3 regions of the Candidatus Clostridium stratigraminis genome follow, and region 1 is predicted to be linked to each of the others. Evidence: riboswitches for the same ligand, from Rfam matches in the RefSeq annotation. Region 1 holds a riboswitch; each other region holds the start of a gene.
The links. Region 1 has a riboswitch for cyclic di-GMP ahead of ACJDUG_RS00540 (hypothetical protein). Riboswitches for the same ligand answer to the same signal wherever they lie in the genome.
Positions count from the first base shown of each region.

Region 2: it holds a riboswitch for cyclic di-GMP, as region 1 does, so the genes downstream of both, ACJDUG_RS08965 (hypothetical protein) here and ACJDUG_RS00540 (hypothetical protein) in region 1, are expected to answer to the same signal.
Region 3: it holds a riboswitch for cyclic di-GMP, as region 1 does, so the genes downstream of both, ACJDUG_RS03340 (response regulator) here and ACJDUG_RS00540 (hypothetical protein) in region 1, are expected to answer to the same signal.

Region 1 covers NZ_JBJHZZ010000001.1:111,300-115,588, reverse strand. Annotated here, with positions in the region: gene ACJDUG_RS00555 (response regulator transcription factor) at 1-507, opposite strand, end outside; gene ACJDUG_RS00550 (hypothetical protein) at 681-986, shown strand; gene ACJDUG_RS00545 (hypothetical protein) at 1,002-1,586, shown strand; gene ACJDUG_RS00540 (hypothetical protein) at 1,721-2,701, opposite strand; cyclic di-GMP riboswitch class I at 2,840-2,928, opposite strand; gene ACJDUG_RS00535 (hypothetical protein) at 3,156-3,302, opposite strand; gene ACJDUG_RS00530 (HD-GYP domain-containing protein) at 3,599-4,289, opposite strand, start outside.
Region 2 covers NZ_JBJHZZ010000004.1:177,848-182,136, forward strand. Annotated here, with positions in the region: gene nifS (cysteine desulfurase NifS) at 1-208, opposite strand, end outside; gene ACJDUG_RS08960 (RrF2 family transcriptional regulator) at 201-647, opposite strand; gene ACJDUG_RS08965 (hypothetical protein) at 800-2,005, opposite strand; cyclic di-GMP riboswitch class II at 2,025-2,109, opposite strand; gene ACJDUG_RS08970 (HAD family hydrolase) at 2,176-2,796, opposite strand; gene ACJDUG_RS08975 (Csac_0668 family 2Fe-2S cluster-binding (seleno)protein) at 2,834-3,325, opposite strand; gene ACJDUG_RS08980 (hypothetical protein) at 3,448-3,918, opposite strand; gene ACJDUG_RS08985 (PadR family transcriptional regulator) at 4,004-4,289, opposite strand, start outside.
Region 3 covers NZ_JBJHZZ010000001.1:687,123-691,411, reverse strand. Annotated here, with positions in the region: gene ACJDUG_RS03355 (DEAD/DEAH box helicase) at 1-639, shown strand, start outside; gene ACJDUG_RS03350 (diguanylate cyclase domain-containing protein) at 732-1,661, opposite strand; gene ACJDUG_RS03345 (chemotaxis protein CheC) at 1,654-2,289, opposite strand; gene ACJDUG_RS03340 (response regulator) at 2,279-2,653, opposite strand; cyclic di-GMP riboswitch class II at 2,725-2,808, opposite strand; gene ACJDUG_RS03335 (hypothetical protein) at 3,036-3,440, shown strand; gene ACJDUG_RS03330 (spore coat associated protein CotJA) at 3,586-3,837, shown strand; gene ACJDUG_RS03325 (spore coat protein CotJB) at 3,851-4,117, shown strand; partial or broken gene ACJDUG_RS03320 (manganese catalase family protein) at 4,133-4,289, shown strand, end outside.

The sequences.
Region 1 (4,289 bases):
CACTAAATAAAGAAATAAATTAAATTCCATTGAAGTAAGCTTTAAATCATGATCATTACAAACCGCATATCTGCCTTCAGTATAAATAGTTACATCTATTATGTTTATTAATTCTGAATTACTCTCTCTAGTTTTCTCAAATTCCATTCTCTTAAATATACTTTTTACTCTTAAAACTAGTTCTACTGGACTAAAGGGTTTAGTCATATAGTCATCACTGCCCAGCATTAATCCAGCAATCTTATCAGATTCTCCGTCCTTTGCGGAAATTATAATAATTGGTACGTTGCTTTCCTTTCGTATTTGAGTGCAGACAGAAAGTCCATCTATTCCTGGCATCATAATATCCAGAAGAAGCATGTCAGCAGCTCTTTCCTTAAATGCCTTTAAAAGCTCCTCTCCACTCGTAAATGCTTCCACTCCGTAGCCTTCCTTAACTAAAAACATTTTTATTAATTCTTGAATCTTGATTTCATCATCTGCTATATATATAAGTTTTTGTTCCATGTCATTTTCACCTCATATAAACAACTTACAATATATTATAACATTTGCTTTTGATATGTAATATAACTGCTAAAAGCTTGCCACAATTCTGCCACATTTTATCGGAGATTTAACCTATATTAAAATGGTAAACTTTATTTGTAAGGAGAATTAGGAATACAGGAGGGATATTATTGAAAAAGATTTTATTAATAACCTTAATGCTTATATGTTTCTTAGCTGCTGGCTGTGAAAGAAGCGGTACATTAACAACTGCAGCAAATAATGCAAAACCCACTACTCAAAGCCATGTTCAAAATAATAATACTACTTCAGCAGATGTTAATGCGGCGCGTGGATCAGCTGATGCTGCCTCATCAACAAATAAAGAAATGGAGAAAGCCTCTAATATGATAGATAATTTAGATAGCACCTTAAATGGCCTAGATAATAGTTCGGATATAAATACAACAGAGTCAATAATAAATAATATAAATTAAGGAGATGTTTTTAAAATGAAAAAATTAAAACTTAAGGTAATTTCATCATTGATTTCAGCAGCTCTTATAATGCCTATGGCTGTTCATGCACAAGGAACAAGCACTACATTTGGTGATGGACTTATTAAACAACAGCAGCACCTTCAGTTAGTTCAGGAAAGACAGCAATTTAAAGCGAATATGCTTCAGAAAAAAGATACAATAAAGAAAAATCATGAGACCATTCAAGGACTTAGAAAAACAGTAACTGATAAAAGAGCCGCTGTAAAAGCGGCCATTAATAATATTAAACAAAGTAAAAAACAATTAACTTCTGATGATTTAAGTAAAATTGAAGCACAACTTAAATTAATTCAAAATGATATGTCCACCTTACAAGCTACCAATGGCACCATGAAACAAGCCTTTACTCAATTTAAATCAGACGTGCAAGGCAAAAAATATGATGCAGCAGCTTCTGATTTAGATAAAGTAATAAGTATTCAAAACACAAGAATTAGTAAACTTACTAATTTAAGTTCTGATTTAGATTCCTTATTAAGCTTATTTCAAAGTGCTTCTGCAAATAGCTCAGCTCAATCCTCTACAGCAGGTGCATAATGTATAAATAAAAGGGGGATTTTGCAAACTATCTTTAAAATAGTTTGCAAAATCCCCCTTTTATCTTCATTTATTATGTGAGAGTTTGTTTATCAACCTAAGGCTGCTTATAGTAACCAACTTTATGTAAATCTTTATCCACCTATTAAAATTTGGTCCATTTCCTTTAAATTTGATGATGTTATATTATTGCCTTGAAAATATTCATGCCTTTTGCTGCTTATTTTATCTTGTACTGAATAAAAGCTTCTATTTAATAATAGTGCTATTTCCTTACAGGTTTTGCCTCCATTAATCATTGACTTTACCCTATTCTCTTCCTTAATTGTCCACTGCTTTCGGCATGAGGGAAGTTTCTTTTGCTTGTCTACATTAATTTTTTGCAGCAACCATTCTGGTACTTTAGTATTTGCTATGTCTCTGAAAGTGGTATAGCACGATGTAATAAATTTAATATCTGCTGTTCTAGTATTCCATTTATCTTCGTGTTCCTCTATAAAAAGTTTAAAGTTATCTATTGATATTTGATATTTTTTTATTGAATTTATTCTAAATCTCTTATATTTTAAATAATCTTTATCCATCCAATTATAAACAGTTCTTGTTCCAACAGCTAAAATGTTAGAAATATCCTTTGGAGTTAGATATTCGCCATTTGCAATTATCTGCTCCCTAAGTCCTATTTTGTGGGCTTTTAGTAAAACAGCATTTTTAGTTCTGGCAAGCTTCTTTGCAATATTTTCTATTGTCATTACGCCCCATTTTTCTTCTAAATATGTTACTTCTTCTGTAAGCCAATGCCGATTCTCACAATTAAGGCCTAATTGTTTAGCCTTTTTAATTATGCTCTCCCTTGTTCTATTGGGTAGTAATAACATTAATTCATTCATTGGTTTAACCTGATAAAAATTATTAAGTACATTTTCTTCCTGCTCAGACCACCTATTGGTTAAATTCTCTTTGAGATATTTATTTGTATCTAGCTCTAATCTTTGAGCTTTTCTAACTACGCTGTCATAGCTTCTATCTAGAACCTCCATAATAACTCTAAGATCAACTTGTCCCCAATTTTCAGATAAATACTTTTGTTCTTCTAAACTCCACTTTTTTACCATACTGCACCTCTCAATTAATAAAACATTTTGTTTTTAGATAACAGCATTTTTAACTTCTCAAGCTACAAGTAACTTTTACATTAAAAAAAGACAGGCAGAACAGTGCCTATCTTAAAGATACAACTGTTACCCTATATTTTTGGCAACCTGACTATCATGGCAAATAAATTTGCTTTAGACTCACGGCTTTGCGTCTCCACCTTTCGATGGATTTGCTATTTACTAATATAAAATAATTGATTTATATTAAGTTATTACCATTATATTCTATATTAAATGAGAAATCAATATATCTAATAATAATTATACGAAATAATTTGTATTTTTTAGGTGGTACATTAATAAACTTGTAATAATTATAAAAAAAATGACATTATTAATTGAATAATGTCTTAATAATTAAGTAAAAAGAAGCCCATAGTCATATTTAAGATCTATGGGCTTAAATTTTAAGTTAATTCAAATTACCTTCTAAAACCTTCTTGTAAATAAATTCATTTTGAATTACTTCCTGCTCTAATTTATTGGATAAATCTTTATTAAAATCTTGTTTTAATTTATCCCTATACTCCTTACTGATAACATACATTAAAATATTCATCACAACACCTCCCGTTTTGTTTTACCCATACCTCTTATACGTATATTATACTACAGAAAGATAAAAAAGATACTATAAATAAAACATTAACAGGTTAAATATTGATTTAACAATGTTTCACGCGCTAGCATTGTTAGCATTTTCACATGATAGTTAATTGTTTATTTATATGATATAGGGGGGTATGGTATACAAGCATTGTATATAGCCCCATGAAACTAATGATTTATTTGCATAACAAAAACAAAATATAAAAGACACTCCAATAAAATTTGGAATGTCTTTATATTTGTTAATTATAAAACCAATTTCTCAACTGTTAATTCTTTATGATGCTTCAAATCTAGAAATCCGGAGTTGTCCAAAAGCAGAGGTCTTGTTAAATCATTTACATCTATTTTTATTATTTTGCAAATCTTCTCCGAATTTAATACTGCCATTTCTCCTATATAATAATTTGCCACATGATTTAAGAAAATATTACTATACTCATAATCAAGCCTTCCTAGACTTTCCTTCTTAATTATTTCAAGTGCTTCGAAAGGTCCCTTGCTATTTTTATAAATCCTATCGGAATTTACAGCATCAAAGGTGTCTGCTATAGCAATTATTTTTGCAAACTGATGAATATTTTCTTCCTTTAAACCTAGTGGATATCCTGAGCCATCATTCCGTTCATGGTGCATAAGCACGCCATAGCTTACAGACTTATCTAAAAAAGGTATCTCCTTTATATAGTTATAACCTATTGTTGGATGCTTTTTAATTACATTAAACTCTTTTTGAGTTAAATTTCCAGGTTTATTTAAAATACCTTTATCTATTTTAACTTTACCAAAATCATGTAGGATTGAAGAATATGTAAGAAGGTTAAGATCACTGCCACTCAACCCTATCCATTTGCCAAGAATTGTACTTAAAGCGGTTACATTAACACTATGTTTGTAAATAGTATCTTTTCCACTGCCATATAATACAATATTTTTA
Region 2 (4,289 bases), on a different contig from region 1:
CTGTAAAAAATATTTCATTAGAATCAGCATTTATTGCCTTAGATACTCTGTCACGAGCCTTATCAATAGCCTTTTTTGTTTCTCTTGATAAAGAGTAAATAGAAGATGGGTTACCAAACTTCTCTGTAAAATATGGAAGCATTTCTTCTAGTACCTCTGGCTTTACATAGGTAGTAGCAGAATAATCCATATAAATTGGTTTATTCATTTTTGTTCACTCCTTCTAAGTCGCTAGTATTAATATTCTTATAATCATTTATTATATCCTGAAGTGTAGTAGTTTTTGTTACACTATCAATACTATTTTTTATCTTTGCCCATAAAAGCCTAGTGGCACAGCAATCAGCATTGTCACAGCTCTTTTCATCCAAACAGTTAGATATTTCAATTGGACCTTCAAGCACTTCCATAATTTCATCTATAGTAATATCTTTCGGTGCCCTGCTTAAAGTATAACCACCTTGTGCTCCACGAATGCTATTAATTAAGCCTGCCTTTCTAAGTGGTGAGAAAAGCTGCTCCAAATAATATTCAGAAATATGCTGTCTTTCAGACACATTTTTAATAGAAACCGGTTCGCCGCCATAGCGCAGAGCTAAATCCACCATTGCTTTAACTCCATATCGTCCTTTAGTAGAAAGCTTCATATATTTCACTTCCTTATGTTCATCGTTATCATTCATACACATAATAGCAAATCAGAGTGAAATTGTCAACAATAGTGTTTATATAGCAGTAATGTAAAATGCCCCAAAATGTCCTTTGTGACGACATTTTGGAGCACTGCATAATTTTATAATTAATTATTTTTAGTATTATCTTCTAGTGAATCTGGCTCAACATATTTCAAGGTATAGTTTATTATTATTGTTTGGCCATTATAGGATGCACTATAAGTTAAGTCCTGACTGCCATATAAGCCTGATGAATTTTTAGTAAAGTTAGTAGTTAAATCCTCACTATAAAATACACCATTTATGTAAAAACTCAAGATGTATTTTTCTTGAACGTTTCCACCATTACCATGATTTCCAGTCCACATAGAGTCAATATTACTTACTACAACATCTGATATAACTGGGCCTACTGGCACAGGTGCTGCTGGTGCTGTGAAGTTAAAGCTTTGTGAAAATTCAGGTGATCTTCCATCCTTTGCAGTATAAGAGCAAGTAGCTAAAGGAGCTACACCTTCTGTAGCCACTGCAGCTGTTTCGGAACCACCGTTGCTTAAATTCTTAATTAAATCAAAGGTTAAATCATATTTTTTAGTAGCCTCATTATAGGTCCAAACTGGACTTTGTGTTTCAAAACTTCTAATATTTACTGGTGGAACTTCTGTACCTAATAATGCAATTCCACCATCATAGGTAGCATCAGCGCCTTGAATTATCACTGAATCTGTACCTGGAATAGCTCCTATTGTAGGATCCTGCATAACTTCTTTGCCATCATCCCAAACCTTTACAAGATTATAAGAATATGGGTACTCATTGTTTTGTCTGTCGTAAGCACCCCAGGTAAAATTAGTGTAATTAAAATGATCAACATAAGAAACATGAATTGTTTGAGTAGTAACTGGAGCTGTAGTATGAGTTTGCCCTGCATTCTTCCCATTAATATAAACTGTTTTTGCCTTTAAAGTATAATTTACGTAACCCTTAAAGGAAGATGGGTTTACAGTAATGGAATAATTATAAGTTTTATCATCAGCCTTTACATAGGTGATGTTGCTAGATGGAACCTCAGTACCGTTTGGTTCTAAAACAGTTAATACTAATTGAGGTCCGTCAATAATAATAGTTCCGGTAAGAGTTACTGAGTTTGTAACATTGTGATTTATTTGCTTAGTAACTACAGCAGGCAGAATAACTCCTGACTGATTACCTTGCTCCGTTCTCCCAGTAATAACTGTGTTTGCAGATGCAGGTGCTGCAAAGGCAATAGAAGCTGTGTTTAAAACCAAAAGACTTGAAAGTACTGCAACAAATGGTAATTTCTTGTTCATTAATATCTCCTCCTAGAGTTTGCTAAGAGGCCGGTTACACTACTAGCTCAATATAGTTTAAGTGTCCAATTTGCCAACTATATATCATTGCTTCCACTTTCCAATATTATACTATATATTTATAAAGAGGAAAAGGGGAATTTTAGTAATTTTATATTTTTTGAGCTAAACTAAAAAGAATTTAGTAATTCATCTATGCTATCGATAGCTAAATAACAGTCCTCAGGACTTCCAAAGCCATATTTTGCATATATAAATGGAATTTTAGTAAATACTGTTGCTTCATAATCACCTTGGGTATCCCCAACATATACAACATCTTCTAAATTATTTCTATCTATAACACCTTTGATATTTTCACCCTTACCTCTGCCAGTATTTCCATAGCATTCATAATCAGTAATATATTCCTTTACTCCGGCCTTTTCCATGAAGAGTTCTATATAACCTGACTGACAATTACTAACAATAAATAACCGGAAGCTCTTAGATAGCTTAATTAGAGTATCCTTTACATTGGGATATAACAGATTATCAGTAACCTCACTTAAAGCTTCTTCTTCGTATTTACAGCATAATTCAATTAACTTCACTTTTTTCTGTTTATCTACGTCGTAGAATAGATCCTCTGCTATTACTTCCATGGTTTTCCCAAACTCTTTTTTTAAAATCTCAGGAGAAATTATTGCAGAGGTGGCACCTATTTCTTTAACTGCTCTGCTCCAAGCCTTTGCAACAACTTCTGTAGTGTCCCATAATGTACCGTCAATATCAAATATAATATTTTTCATTAGTAATCCTGCTTTCTTAATAAGTACTATTTACCTTCTACTTTAACTTCAATGTTTTATTAATTGTTTCTTGAATAATTGGACTGCAGCATTTGCCTAAGGGATTATTTAATTCACAGTTACCGTTTTTCATTGCTCCGGTAAGTCTTATAATATCTTTTATATCTTTTGCTCCATCCTTTAATACACCATTTATAATTTGCTGCTCAGTAACTTGATTACAATAGCATATATATTTTGGGTTTGCATCTTTCTTATACCATATAGGGACTTTTATCTGCTGCTTATTATAGGCTTCATTTAACTCTGAGTTAAAATAGACTATATTGCATTCTTCATTCATGCAAATTAAATAAGAAGCTTCTTTAATTTCCTTCGAAAATTCCTCTTTAATTAAATGCTTAACAGTAATATTTTTTACCTGAACGCCTTTTCTATTACATTCAGGGCATAATATATTTCCTTCTACTGCACCAGTAGATTTCTGCTCACTTCCTCAACAGGACTTTTTTAAATCTCGAACATCCATTGTAAATAATCTCTCCATTTCTTATTTAATAATTAGCTGTGATCTATCAAACATTTCCTTAAAAAACATTTTAATTCTATTTTAATAATATCATAATACTTCATAGGAAATTCAAGATAATCCTATCTTATTGCTTTTAAGTGCTGAAGATGTATCCCAATATGTCCTATTCCAATAAGAATAGCTGACATAATGAGCCAAATTACCTTACCGTAAATTCCTAAAAGTAAAAAAGCCATAACAGGAAGGCTGGCACCAGGTACCGGAATGCCACAAAAGCTTCGGTAAAAGTTTTCTTCAGTAGGTTCATTTATAAAATACCTAATCCAATAAAACTCATATAAAAGCATCAATAAAAATGATAATACAAGCCACAAGCTCCATGGTGAAAAGGCTCTAATATTGAAATCGGAAAAAATAAGTATACTTAACGTACAGCATACTTGCCCAGCACGCTCAAAAAATAATAAAATTTTATTTTCCTTTGAAGTATCATAATCTACTGGCCTCCTCTTACTCCAAAAGGTATTAGGAATCCAAAGCATCAGTAAATATATGAAGCCAACATAGGAAAAGCCTAAATGACCTAACATTAAATATCCTCCTGAAAAATTAATATTACCTATCTTAAAAATATTATAAGTTTATAGGGTTAATTTAAGAAAATAGCAGTACTTACTATTCCCCTCTTTCCAAATTCTTTAAAATCTCCTCACACCAGTCTATATATAGCTTTGCTTGGCGTTTGCCGAGGTCTAATACTGAAAGAATCTGTCTATGATTGTTATGAAGCTCAATCATTTGTTCTAATTCTGAACTGAATAAATTAAACAGCTTTAGTTTTTCTTGGGATTGTTCCTTAAATTTAATTATATGTCTTCGCATTTCAGAATCATTTTTAGTAGTAGATAAAAATAACTTTAAAAGAAATTCAGACCTAACAGTATCCTTTTCATTTTCTTGC
Region 3 (4,289 bases), 580 kb from region 1:
TTGTTTTCAGCTACTATAGATGCTAGTGTTATAGTCACAGCCCAAAATCTCATGAAAGAGTCTGAAGTTATTCGTATAAATAATAATATTAATTCAAATATAGAACACATGTATGTTTTAGCAGAGCAAAGAGACAAAATGGAAGTACTTAGAAAAATAATTGCAGCTGAAAAGCCTAACAAAGCTATTGTTTTTATAAATAAAAGTGAAGAGACAGAAATAACCACTTTAAAGCTTAGGTATCATCACTTTAAAGTCTATGGAATACATGGCAAAGCTACTAAAGAGGAACGTCAAAGGGCAATGGAGGACTTTAGAAATGGAAAGCTGCAAATATTGGTAGCCTCAGACCTAGCAGCAAGAGGTCTAGACATAAAAGAAGTTACTCATATTATCAATTTAGATTTACCTGAGCATTCAAAAGATTATCTTCACAGAGTAGGCAGAACCGGTAGAGCTACTAAATCTGGTAAAGCTATTTCTATAGTAACTCAAAAGGAATTGAGTCTAATTAAAAAGTACGAAAAGGAATTTAATATAAGTGTTGCTTCAAAGGAAATGCACCTTGGAAGCCTTATAACTACTCTTACCAATAAAGTAATTAGTAAAAAGAAGACTTTAAGAATAAAAAATTATTAGAAGTAAATCAAAAGGACTGAGTCCGATAAATAACGGATTCAGTCCATTTAATTACTAATATATAAGTTATTAATACATCAGATTTACAAACTCTATTCAAACAAATAGTATCCATTTCCTTTATTTCTTTTAACTTTATACATTGCGCTATCTGCTTTTGATACTAGTTCATCTATATCTTTACCATCACTTGGCATAAGGCTTATCCCTATGCTTAATGCTAATTCTATTTCATCAGAGCCGCATAGTAAAACTTTCCTCTTATTTGTAATTCTTGACGCTACAGCTTCGCAATCATGCCGATCCTTTATTGATGGAAGTAATATTAAAAATTCATCCCCTCCAAATCTAGCAACTACGTCTCCTTCCCTAGTAGATTCTTTCAAAATTTCGGCTAAATACACCAGTGCATCGTCTCCTATTTTATGACCATATTTATCATTAATTTCTTTAAAATTATCAACATCAATAAACATAAGGCCTAAAAGGCTGTCACTTCTTATAGCATTTATGCAAAGTTTGCTTGCAAGTTTATAAAAAAGCATTCTATTTGCTAAGCCTGTTAACCCATCATAATAAGCTAGCTTATTAATAGTTTTTTCTTTTTCTATTAATTCTTTATTTAAAACATATAACTCATTAACATAATTTTTTAGCTGCTGAATACGCAAAAATTGATTAGTTACATCAATAAATTCCATAAGTATAAAATTTAAATTATTCTTTTCAATCCTGCTTATCTTTAAATTTAAATTTTTATCTAAGTCCAATAAATCTTTATGCATGGCTGCCGAAAAGAACATCTTTCTTCCATCAGTTAATACGCTATCAATTGCATTTTTAAAATAACCTTTATTTAGGCTAGGAATAACTTCATATACATTCTTATTTATTGTATCTTCACAACTTAAATTAGTTAAAAATATCATATGATTATTCCAATGTAAAATTTTCAAATCAGAATCTAATATTAATATACCTTCATTTATATTTTCTAAAATTTCATATAAAATACTAATCATTGAAGCCATCTTCTACCAATTCCACTCTATTCAATAATTCACTTAATGAACTTAAAGTTAGATTAATTATTATAGCTCCTGACACTTCTTTATAGTCTATTTTAAAGGTAATATATAACATTAGCATATGTGTATATTCATCATTTTTTATATTTTTTTCAAAATCAACTTTTTCGAAAACTTTTACTTCAGGCAATGTATAGCTTAGTTTCATTTTTAGATAATTTCCTAATTCACCCATTACTGAATTTAATATTATATTTCCTATTTCTTTAATGATGTCATAATCTGTGTCTGTAAAATTCATATCATTTATTTCATATTCATTAACTTCTTCTAAACACAAATTAATAAATGTTCTTATTTTATCTGCAGGAAATATTAGCCTTGCCTTTCCTCTTAGTTCATCTTTAAATGCAATGGAGGATACCATAATAGTTCCCTTCATTACTTCCGGAAGATAATTGTTTATTGTCACTGCTTCTTCATTTATATCTATAATTTTTAAAATTGGCACATTTAAAAATATTTTTTTGCTAATAATTTCAGAAAGTATACTTGCTGATTTACCAACACTTATATTAAAGAGCTCCCTTAATATATCTTCTCTTTCTATCTTACTCTTCATTTTTATCATTCCTTATTATCTCACATATAGATTTTGCTATATCTTCAGTGATAGGCTTGTTTATAAATTTAATTATTCCATATGCGTTCATTTCTTCCTTTATGCTTTTTTGAACATCTGCAGAAACAACTATGATTTTTGCATTAGAATCATATTCATTTAATAACTTAATTAATTCTTGGCCATTTAGTTCAGGCATTAACAAATCTACAAAAGTATATTCAGGTTTAATATTTTTGTATTTCTCAAATCCTTCTTGTCCATTTATAGCAAAATAAATTTTAGCCTCTTCCAAATATTTTGCAATTAAATTACCTAATATTTTTTGAGAAAAGGTGGAATCATCAACAATTAAAATATTCATTTTTTATATGCCTCCTAAGCTTCGTAATGAAATAATTTAATATAAATAAAACCCTATATTCATAAAAAATATGAATATAGGGTGGGTTGCATCATAAACTCAATACATATAAGATGCCCAAGTGAAATATGTAAATCATAGTTCCCCTTATATCTAAATTTGTTGTAAATTATAACTCTTAGATACTACCACATAATATAAATTATTTCAATAACAATTTCAAACTTAAGCATTAGCATTTAATTAATCACTAATATTTTTTAAAATTGTAGATAGGTATTTATATGAATTGAAAAGATTTATAATAAAACATTAACGCTGTAATAATAGTGAATTAACATCTCTATGTACTTTTAATATTATATATAAAGGGGGTGAAAATATGCCTACTGAATTTGAATTGATAAACTCTGAAAATATAGCCCAATTAATTTTTATAGCATCAAGCTTACTAGGTATTGAATCTGGTATAACAGGTAAACAGGCTTTAGAAGAAAAACAGATGGGTTTATTAGCCCAATCACAAAGTACTACCATTAAAGCAGCCGAGATTGTAATTGATTCAAACTTATTATCTATTTGTTCATACTTAATATTTTTAATAGCTGCTATAATTAGGAAAAATCAAGTGGAGAAGGAAATACTAACCGGTTCTTCAAAAGTATCTGTAACACCAAATATAATTATAATAGCAAGCTTTACATTTTCTTTAGTAGGTACTCTATTAAGATTTATAATTGCTAAGGAAAGATTAAAAGAAGTCCAGTTACCATTTAGTCTGTTATAGAGCCTCATCAATTTTCCCATAAAATTATAAATAATCATTGAAGCTATACATGTAATTATACTAAATTTATATCCCACTTGTGGCAAAGCTTATTTATAAACATATACTGATATTATGTGAGCAACTTTTAAGGAGGAAAATAAACATGGCTCATGATGAAAAGCCGGATTTTAATATGTACCAAATGCAGGAGATGAACTTTAACCCTAAAAATAACTGTATTCCACAGGAAACAGTTATTAGAAATGTACGACTAGCTGCTGCTTATGTTCCTTACCAGAAATTATGCACAATCTTATCCCCCCTAGAGGCTCTTACCAAAGGAACTGTTTTTCCAGAGCTTTATAGTCCTTATGAAGGAAAAGATAAGAATACTAGACCGTTTGGTAATATATAAAGGAGGTAACTATATGAAAATGGATAGATTTCAGCTTTTAAAACAAATAACCGCTGTAAATTTCATGCTAGAAGACCTCGCTTTATATCTAAACACACATCCATCTGACCGTGAAGCTCTTATAAAGTACAATGGCTATGTAAAAGAAAGTTTAATGCTTAAGCAGGAGTATGAAAGAAGCTTTGGAATGATTGGTGAGCATGATTCATACAGCCCATATCCTTGGCAATGGATAAAAGAACCCTGGCCATGGGAATATGAAGCTAACTTTAGGCTATAAGGGAGGGAATAATATATGTGGACATACGAAAAATTGCTTGAATTTCCAGTAAAGATTAAGAATCCAAATCCAGAAATGGCAAAGATAATAATTACCCAATACGGCGGACCCGATGGGGAATTAGGTGCATCACTTAGATACTTAAGTCAGAGGTATTCAATGATTACCCCTC